DNA from 2 places in the Janthinobacterium tructae genome. Region 2 is predicted to be linked to the other one. Evidence: predicted binding sites of a transcription regulator. Region 2 holds the regulator's gene; the other holds the start of a gene.
The links. The regulator FNR, encoded in region 2, switches genes on or off when oxygen is low (the NO sensors DNR and NnrR bind a similar motif). The targets are predictions, from matches to a motif close to TTGATNNNNATCAA.

Region 1 (3,410 bases), 1.8 Mb from region 2:
GGTTCATTCTGACACGGGCCGATGGGCGCGACATCTGCGCGCCCTCGCCGGCACAGCTGGCCGATGCGCTGGCCGAGGTCTACCGCGGCGCCACGCCGGACGGCAGCCCGGCCGCCGTCTTGCTGCGCTTTGGCTACGACGATGGCTTGATGTATCAGGTCGAGGTCGCTAGCGGAGGCGAAGTCACTTTCGAGGAATGGTCGGACCGCGATTGCGAAATCGCCCTGGCCAGCCCGCGCCACATGTCGGCCTTGCCGCAGGGCGACGCGCTGCAGCTGTGGCAGTGGCTGGCGCAGCGCCAGGTGGCGAAGATCCGCAGCCAGCCCTGGCAGGGCGGCTAGCCCGCCGTTTTCAACGGACCTTAGTGCGCCATCAGCACGGGGATCGTCATGCTCTGCAAAATCGTGCGGGTGACGCCGCCGAGGATGGTTTCGCGCAGGCGCGAATGGCCATACGCTCCCATCACCAGCAAATCGGCCGACAGGTCGGCCGCCTGCGACAGCAGCGCCTCGCCGATATCGCCGCGCCGCACGCCGCCGCCATCGAGCAGATGCAGCCGTGCTTCCACGCCGTGGCGCGCCAGGTAGTGCGTCAGCTCGGCGCCCGGCTGTTCGCCGTGTTCGGCCGCATGCACCTGGGCATCGAAGATGGCGACGTGGACTTGCCCGGCACGTTGCAGCAGGGGCAGGGCGGCACTCACGGCGCGGCTCGCTTCCTTGCTGGCGTTCCAGGAAATGAGCACATTGCGCGCGGCCGCCGGCGGCGCCAGCAGGGGCAGCGGCGGCGCATACGGCACGATCAGCACGGGGCGGCCAGAATGCAGCAGCACGTAGGCGGGAAAGTCGCGCATCACGGACGGCGATTTATCCTTGGCATTGTATTGGCTGATGACGACCAGGTCCGCATAGCGGGCCAGCAGGCTGATGCCGCCCGCCGCCTCGTCGTCGAGCACGCGCTGTTCGAACGAGGCGACGCCGGCCGCGCGCACCTGTTGCTCGAAACCGTCAAGGGCGCGCGTCGCGCGTTCGCGCAGGAAGTTCAAATGCAAGCTCAGGTTCGGGTCGGCGTCGAGGTCGGGCTGGTTCTGGTACAGCAGCCGTGACACGCCCGTCAGCGCCACGCCCGTCAGGTGGCCGCCGCACGCCTGGGCGATGCTGGCTGCCGCGTCGATGCGGGCGGCACGCCCGGCGCTGTCGTCGATGTGGAGCAATACGGTCTTGTACGTCATGGCCTGTCCTCTCGCTGTGCGGTAGGGGGCCATTCTGGCACAGTCCGGGGTGCCGGCCGCGCACGACTGCATCAGGCTGAGCACTTGATCTGGCGCAAAGCTGGCGATAAAAACTGCTCCTACACTTGATCCCACGCAGAACAACCATAACAAGCGGGGAGAGACAGCAATGAAGGAACAAAAAGTAGCGCTGGTCACGGGCGGCATGGGCGGCCTGGGCACGGCCTTGTGCCGCCGCCTGCATGCGGCGGGCTTTGCCGTTGTGGCGGCACATACGCCGGGCAATGCGCGCGTGGCAAGCTGGCTCGACGAGCAACAGGCGCAGCAATATTATTTTCACCCGCTGGCCATCGATGTGAGCGATTTCGCTGCCTGCAGCGAAGCTGTGGCAAGCGTGCTGGCGAAGTTCGGCCGCATCGACGTGCTGGTCAACAATGCCGGCATCACGCGCGACCAGAGCATGCGCAAGATGGAATTGCCGCACTGGGCCGAGGTCATGCGCACCAATCTCGACAGCCTGTTCAACATGAGCAAGCAGGTGCTCGAACCGATGCTGGAAAAAAAATGGGGCCGCATCATCAATATCTCGTCCGTCAATGGCCAGAAGGGCGCGTTTGGCCAGTGCAACTACGCGGCCGCCAAGGCGGGTGTGCATGGCTTCAGCAAGGCGCTGGCGCTGGAAGTGGCGCGCCACGGCATCACCGTCAACACGGTCTCGCCCGGCTACCTGCGCACGCAGATGGTGACAGCCGTGCCGGCCGATATCCTGGAAACGAAGATCCTGCCGCAGATTCCCCTGGGCCGCCTGGGCGAGCCGGACGAGGTGGCGGCCCTGGTCGCTTACCTGGCGTCCGACGAGGCGGCGTTCGTCACGGGCGCGAACATTGCCATCAATGGCGGGCAGCACATGAGTTAACTAGCGTACAGCTGGATACTTGAAGCAGGGCAATGGCAGTAGAGGAGACCCGTCCACCCAGCCGGCACGCACGATGCTGGCGGAGGACGGAAGGCAATGGTAGTCACGCTGGAAAACGGGGGGCAGGGCAGCGATGCCTTGCCCTTTGTTGTTGCGCAGCGGTCATGGTACGCTCACGCTGCTCAGCGCTGGGCTTTTTCCAGCCGCGTCTGGCAATCGATGCACAGGCGCGCTTCCGGGCGCGCGTTCAGGCGCGACAGGCCGATGGCTTCGCCGCAGTTGTCGCACTGGCCGTAGCTGCCATCGGCAAACTTGGCCAGCGCGTGCCTGATGATGGCCAGCTGCGCCAGGTTGTGCTCGGCCGCTTCGCTGACGAGGGCGTTCAATGTGTGCACGCTGGCGTTGTCGGCCGGCGAGGCTTCGATTTCATTGAGCAGCGAAGCGCGCGCATCGGCTTCGGCCGCCTCGTTCTCGATCTGTTCCAGCAACGCCAGCTTGCGTTGCTCCAGCACGCCTTGCAGGCGTTGCAACTGATCTTGCGGCAATTCATTCATGGTTGTCACCCGGTAGAGGTTACTTCCATTATGGTAGTCCAAGATTGGCTACTCTGCTTGCGCTACTGCCTGCGCCGCGTTTGACGCGGCGCAGGCAGGCACGGGCCGTTCTATGCTGGCTCCTTCAGGCAGTTGACCATCCAGGCCACGCCGAACTGGTCTTTCAGCATGCCGAAACGCTTGGCCCAGAACGTTTCTTCCAGCGGCATCTGGATGTCGCCGTCACGCGCCAGCGCGTCGAAGGCCCGTTCCGCCTCCTCCGGCGTGTCGAGGGTCAGGCAGACCGAGCTGCCGCTCATGCCCTTGGCGCCATCCTCGGTGCAGCCGCCGTCCGAGCCCATCAGCATGGTGGGCCCCAGCTGCACGGAGCCATGCATGATCTTGTCGTACCAGTCTTCCTTGACCTGCTGCTTGCCCGGCGAGCCGCGAAACGGCATCAGGCACAGGTCTGTGCCATGCAGGTGCTGGCGGTAGTATTCCAGCGCTTGCGCGCAATTGCCATTGAATTGCAAATACGGTTCGATACGCATATTGGCCTCCTCTGGTGGTTCCGCCGGCACGATTGCCAGGCAGGGACGTCCCAGTATAGGCGCTGGCCGGCCAAATTCAATCAGTCCGGCGCCATCTCTTGCAGCCGCTCACGCACCTTGCCCAGGGTGCCGAGGATGCGCTCGGGATTGCCGGCCAGGACGGCGCTGCCCAGGTGTAACAA
Region 2 (3,410 bases):
TTAAAATCAGCGCTTCCGGCTTGCCCGGCCTGACCTTGCTGACGCGCGAAGAGGTGACCTTGCAGCCGACGGAAACGCTGGGTTGGCCGATCCGCCTGCGCGTGCCGCACGGCGTGGGAGAAAAGGGTTCGAACAAGATTGCGATCGAATTGCACTCGCTGGACGACCCGTCGCTGCATGTGCGTGAAAGCGCGGTATTCATCGTGCCGCGTTAACAAGGAAAGGCGGACGGGGACCGGGTGCCCTCGCCGCCGCCATGAAGTTGCAGGAAGGCCAGTCCCCGCATGGGGATTGGCCGATTAAACAGGAGAAATATCATGTCCGACAGTCTCAAGCTGCAAGCCCCCGTTGCCCCGTGGTACAAGCATCGCTGGCCATGGCTGCTGATGATCGGTCCCGGCCTGTCCGTGGTCGTCGGCAGCTGCATGGCGTATATCGCGTTTACGCAGCCCGATGCCTTGGTGGTGGGTGATTATTACAAGCAGGGCAAGGCGATCAACCAGGACTTGCGGCGCGATACGATCGCCAGCGACCTGGCGATGGATACCAGCCTGTCCTATGATGTGGCGTCAGCGCGCCTGAGTGGTTCAGTGCACAGCTTCGGCAAGGCTTACCAGGGTCCGTTGCAGCTGCATCTGGCGCATGCGACCCTGCCGGAAAAGGATATCAAGCTGCTGGTGCAGCCCGATGCGGCCGGCAATTTCTCCGTGGCGCTGCCGATGCTCGAGCGCAGCCGCTGGCAAGTACTGGTGGAAAACGACAAACGCGAGTGGCGCCTGTCCGGCATCTGGACCTGGCCGCTGCAGCGCAGCATCGCGCTGCATGCCGATGAAGAGCTGTAAGCCTTATTTGCAGACGTCCGTGCCGGCCGTGATAGCTTTTAACTTGGCCGGCTGCAAGATCTCGATCTCGCGGTTGGAGACGCGCAGCCAGCCTTCCTTCTTGAATTTCGACAATAAACGGCTGACGCTCTCGATGGTCAGCCCCAGGTAATTGCCGATTTCCTCGCGCGACATGCGCAGCTGAAATTTGCTGGCCGAATAGCCACGCGCTTCATAGCGCGAGGCCAGGTTGACGATAAAGGCGGCAAAACGCTGGGTCGCCTGCATATTGCCCAGCAACAGCATGACGCTTTGCTCGCGCGTGATTTCCTGGCTCATCATGCGATGGAAATGGCGCAGCAGGGTCGGCATATTGCCCAGCAATTGTTCCAGGCTGGAAAAAGGAATTTCACACACTTCGCTGTCTTCCAGCGCCACCGCATTACAGTGGTGGCGGTCGGCGCTGATGGCGTCCATGCCCAGCAGTTCGCCAGCCATCTGGAAACCCGTCACCTGCTCTTCACCGCCCGGATTGATCTGGTACGTCTTGAAGTGCCCCAGGCGGATCGCGTACAGATTCTGGAACGAGTCGCCGATGCGGAACAGCGAGGCACCGCGCACGATCTTGCGGCGGCGGCCGATGATCTGGTCCAGCCTGTCCATGTCGCCCACATCGAGGCCCATCGGCAGGCACAATTGATGCATGCTGCAGGTCGAGCATCGCGCACGCAACGCTTCCACGGTCACTGTGGGCATGGTGGGAGTGAGTAGCGCTTCAGTCATGTCGGTACCTTTTAGAAAATGCAATAACGAGTTTACTGCATACAGGGTTGCCGTGTGCCAATTTCACCGCATTTCCGCTGAATAAACGACGTTCTGACTTTAATTATATGGCAACATCGTTAAAAGCCCATGTGGGAAAGGCAATTTGCGCGGCGCCGCTTGCCAAGTTGATGTATTGATAGGAAAATTCCCGACAGCATTAGCTGCCGCCTGTACCACCCGGTACTGAAAAGGAAATCATGAAGCCTCTCGGCATCAAAGCAAAAGTCGCGCTGGTCACCAGCCTGACCTCGGTCGCCATGATCGCGCTGGTCACCATGATACAGGTGCAGCACATGCGCGCCGACTTCACCCGAGTACTGCTGAGCCAGCAATCTGCCCTGATCACCCGCACCGCTGCCGAGCTCGACGACAAGCTGGGCATGCTGCTGCAGATCGTCACCCTGACGGCCAGGCAGCAGCCGCCGGAACTGATCGCCCGGCCCGCCCAGTTGCGCGAATACTATGCGCGCCGCTCGATGCTGATACTGTTCGACGACGTGCTGGTGCTCGATGCGCAAGGCGCCATCGTGGCCGACATGCCGGAAGTGGCGGGGCGCGCCGGCATCAACGTCGCCGAGCGCGAGTATTTCCAGACCGTCCTGCGCACGCGCCAGCCCATGATCACCGAACCGATGCTGGGCAAGTCGAGCGGCATGCCCATCGTGCAGATGGTGGCGCCCGTGCTCACCGCCGATGGCCAGGTGGCCGGCGTGGTGATCGGTGTGCTGCGCCTGTACAAGGATAACCTGCTGGGACGCCTGCGTTCGGAAAAGATCGGCAAGAGCGGCTATTACTTCGTCCTCACGCGCGGCGCCGTGCCACGCTACGTGCTGCACCCCGAGACCAGCCGCTTGCTGCAGCCGCGCCAGCCGAACGCCAACCTGACCACCACGCAATTGCTGAAGCAAGATGGCGAAGGCAGCATGGTCAGCACCAACAGCCGCGGCATCACGGCCGTCAACAGCTTCAAACGCCTGAAATCGGTGAACTGGCTGCTGGCCGCCTCGCTGCCTCTCGACGATGCATTCGAACCGTTCGATGGCGTGCTGTACCGGCTGGTGCTGTGGAGCGTCCTCGCTTCGCTGCTGGCCGCGTTTATTCTGGGCTGGGTCACCGTGCGCCTGCTATCGCCGCTGGTGCGCCTGCGCGACACGCTGCAAGCCATGCGCACCAGCGGCAGCCGTTTCACGCCCGTGCCGGTGCGGCAGCGCGACGAGATCGGCGAACTGACGGAAGCGTTCAACGGCCTGATGAGCGAACGCGACCGCCTGCAGCAGGAACTCGAAGCGCGCGCGGCGGAGCTGGAGCAGGAGCGCGACCGGGCCGAGGCGGCCAACCGCGCGAAGAGCGATTTCGTGGCCAACATGAGCCATGAAATCCGCACGCCCCTCAACGCCGTGCTGGGCATGGTGTATTTGCTGGGCAATACCAGACTCGATACGGAACAGCGCAAGTATCTGACCATGGTGCGCGTGGCGGGCCAGTCGCTGCTGGGCATCCTCAACGACGTGCTCGACTATTCGAAGATCGAGGCGCGCCGCATGGAATTGTCGCCCGTCGAATTCGACCTCGACGAGGTGATGAACACGCTGGCCACGACGATGACCATGAATGCGGGTGAAAAAGAGCTGGAACTGGCCATCGCCGTCGAGCCCGACGTGCCGCGGCGCCTGATGGGCGACGCCCAGCGCCTGCAGCAGATCCTCGTCAACCTGGCCGGCAACGCCATCAAATTTACCGAGAGCGGCGAAGTGGTGGTGGCCG

Region 1: a site for FNR is predicted at 1,313-1,326, ahead of FJQ89_RS26700 (universal stress protein). Genes of this name have one in related genera too.

The regions. Positions count from the first base shown of each region.
Region 1 is NZ_CP041185.1:6,029,422-6,032,831, forward strand. Features, by position in the region: gene FJQ89_RS26695 (hypothetical protein) at 1-341, shown strand, start outside; gene FJQ89_RS26700 (universal stress protein) at 362-1,228, opposite strand; gene phbB (acetoacetyl-CoA reductase) at 1,398-2,144, shown strand; gene FJQ89_RS26710 (TraR/DksA family transcriptional regulator) at 2,327-2,698, opposite strand; gene FJQ89_RS26715 (VOC family protein) at 2,809-3,228, opposite strand; gene FJQ89_RS26720 (hypothetical protein) at 3,309-3,410, opposite strand, start outside.
Region 2 is NZ_CP041185.1:4,185,793-4,189,202, forward strand. Features, by position in the region: gene ccoG (cytochrome c oxidase accessory protein CcoG) at 1-215, shown strand, start outside; gene FJQ89_RS18310 (FixH family protein) at 318-842, shown strand; gene fnr (fumarate/nitrate reduction transcriptional regulator Fnr) at 846-1,604, opposite strand; gene FJQ89_RS18320 (response regulator) at 1,844-3,410, shown strand, end outside.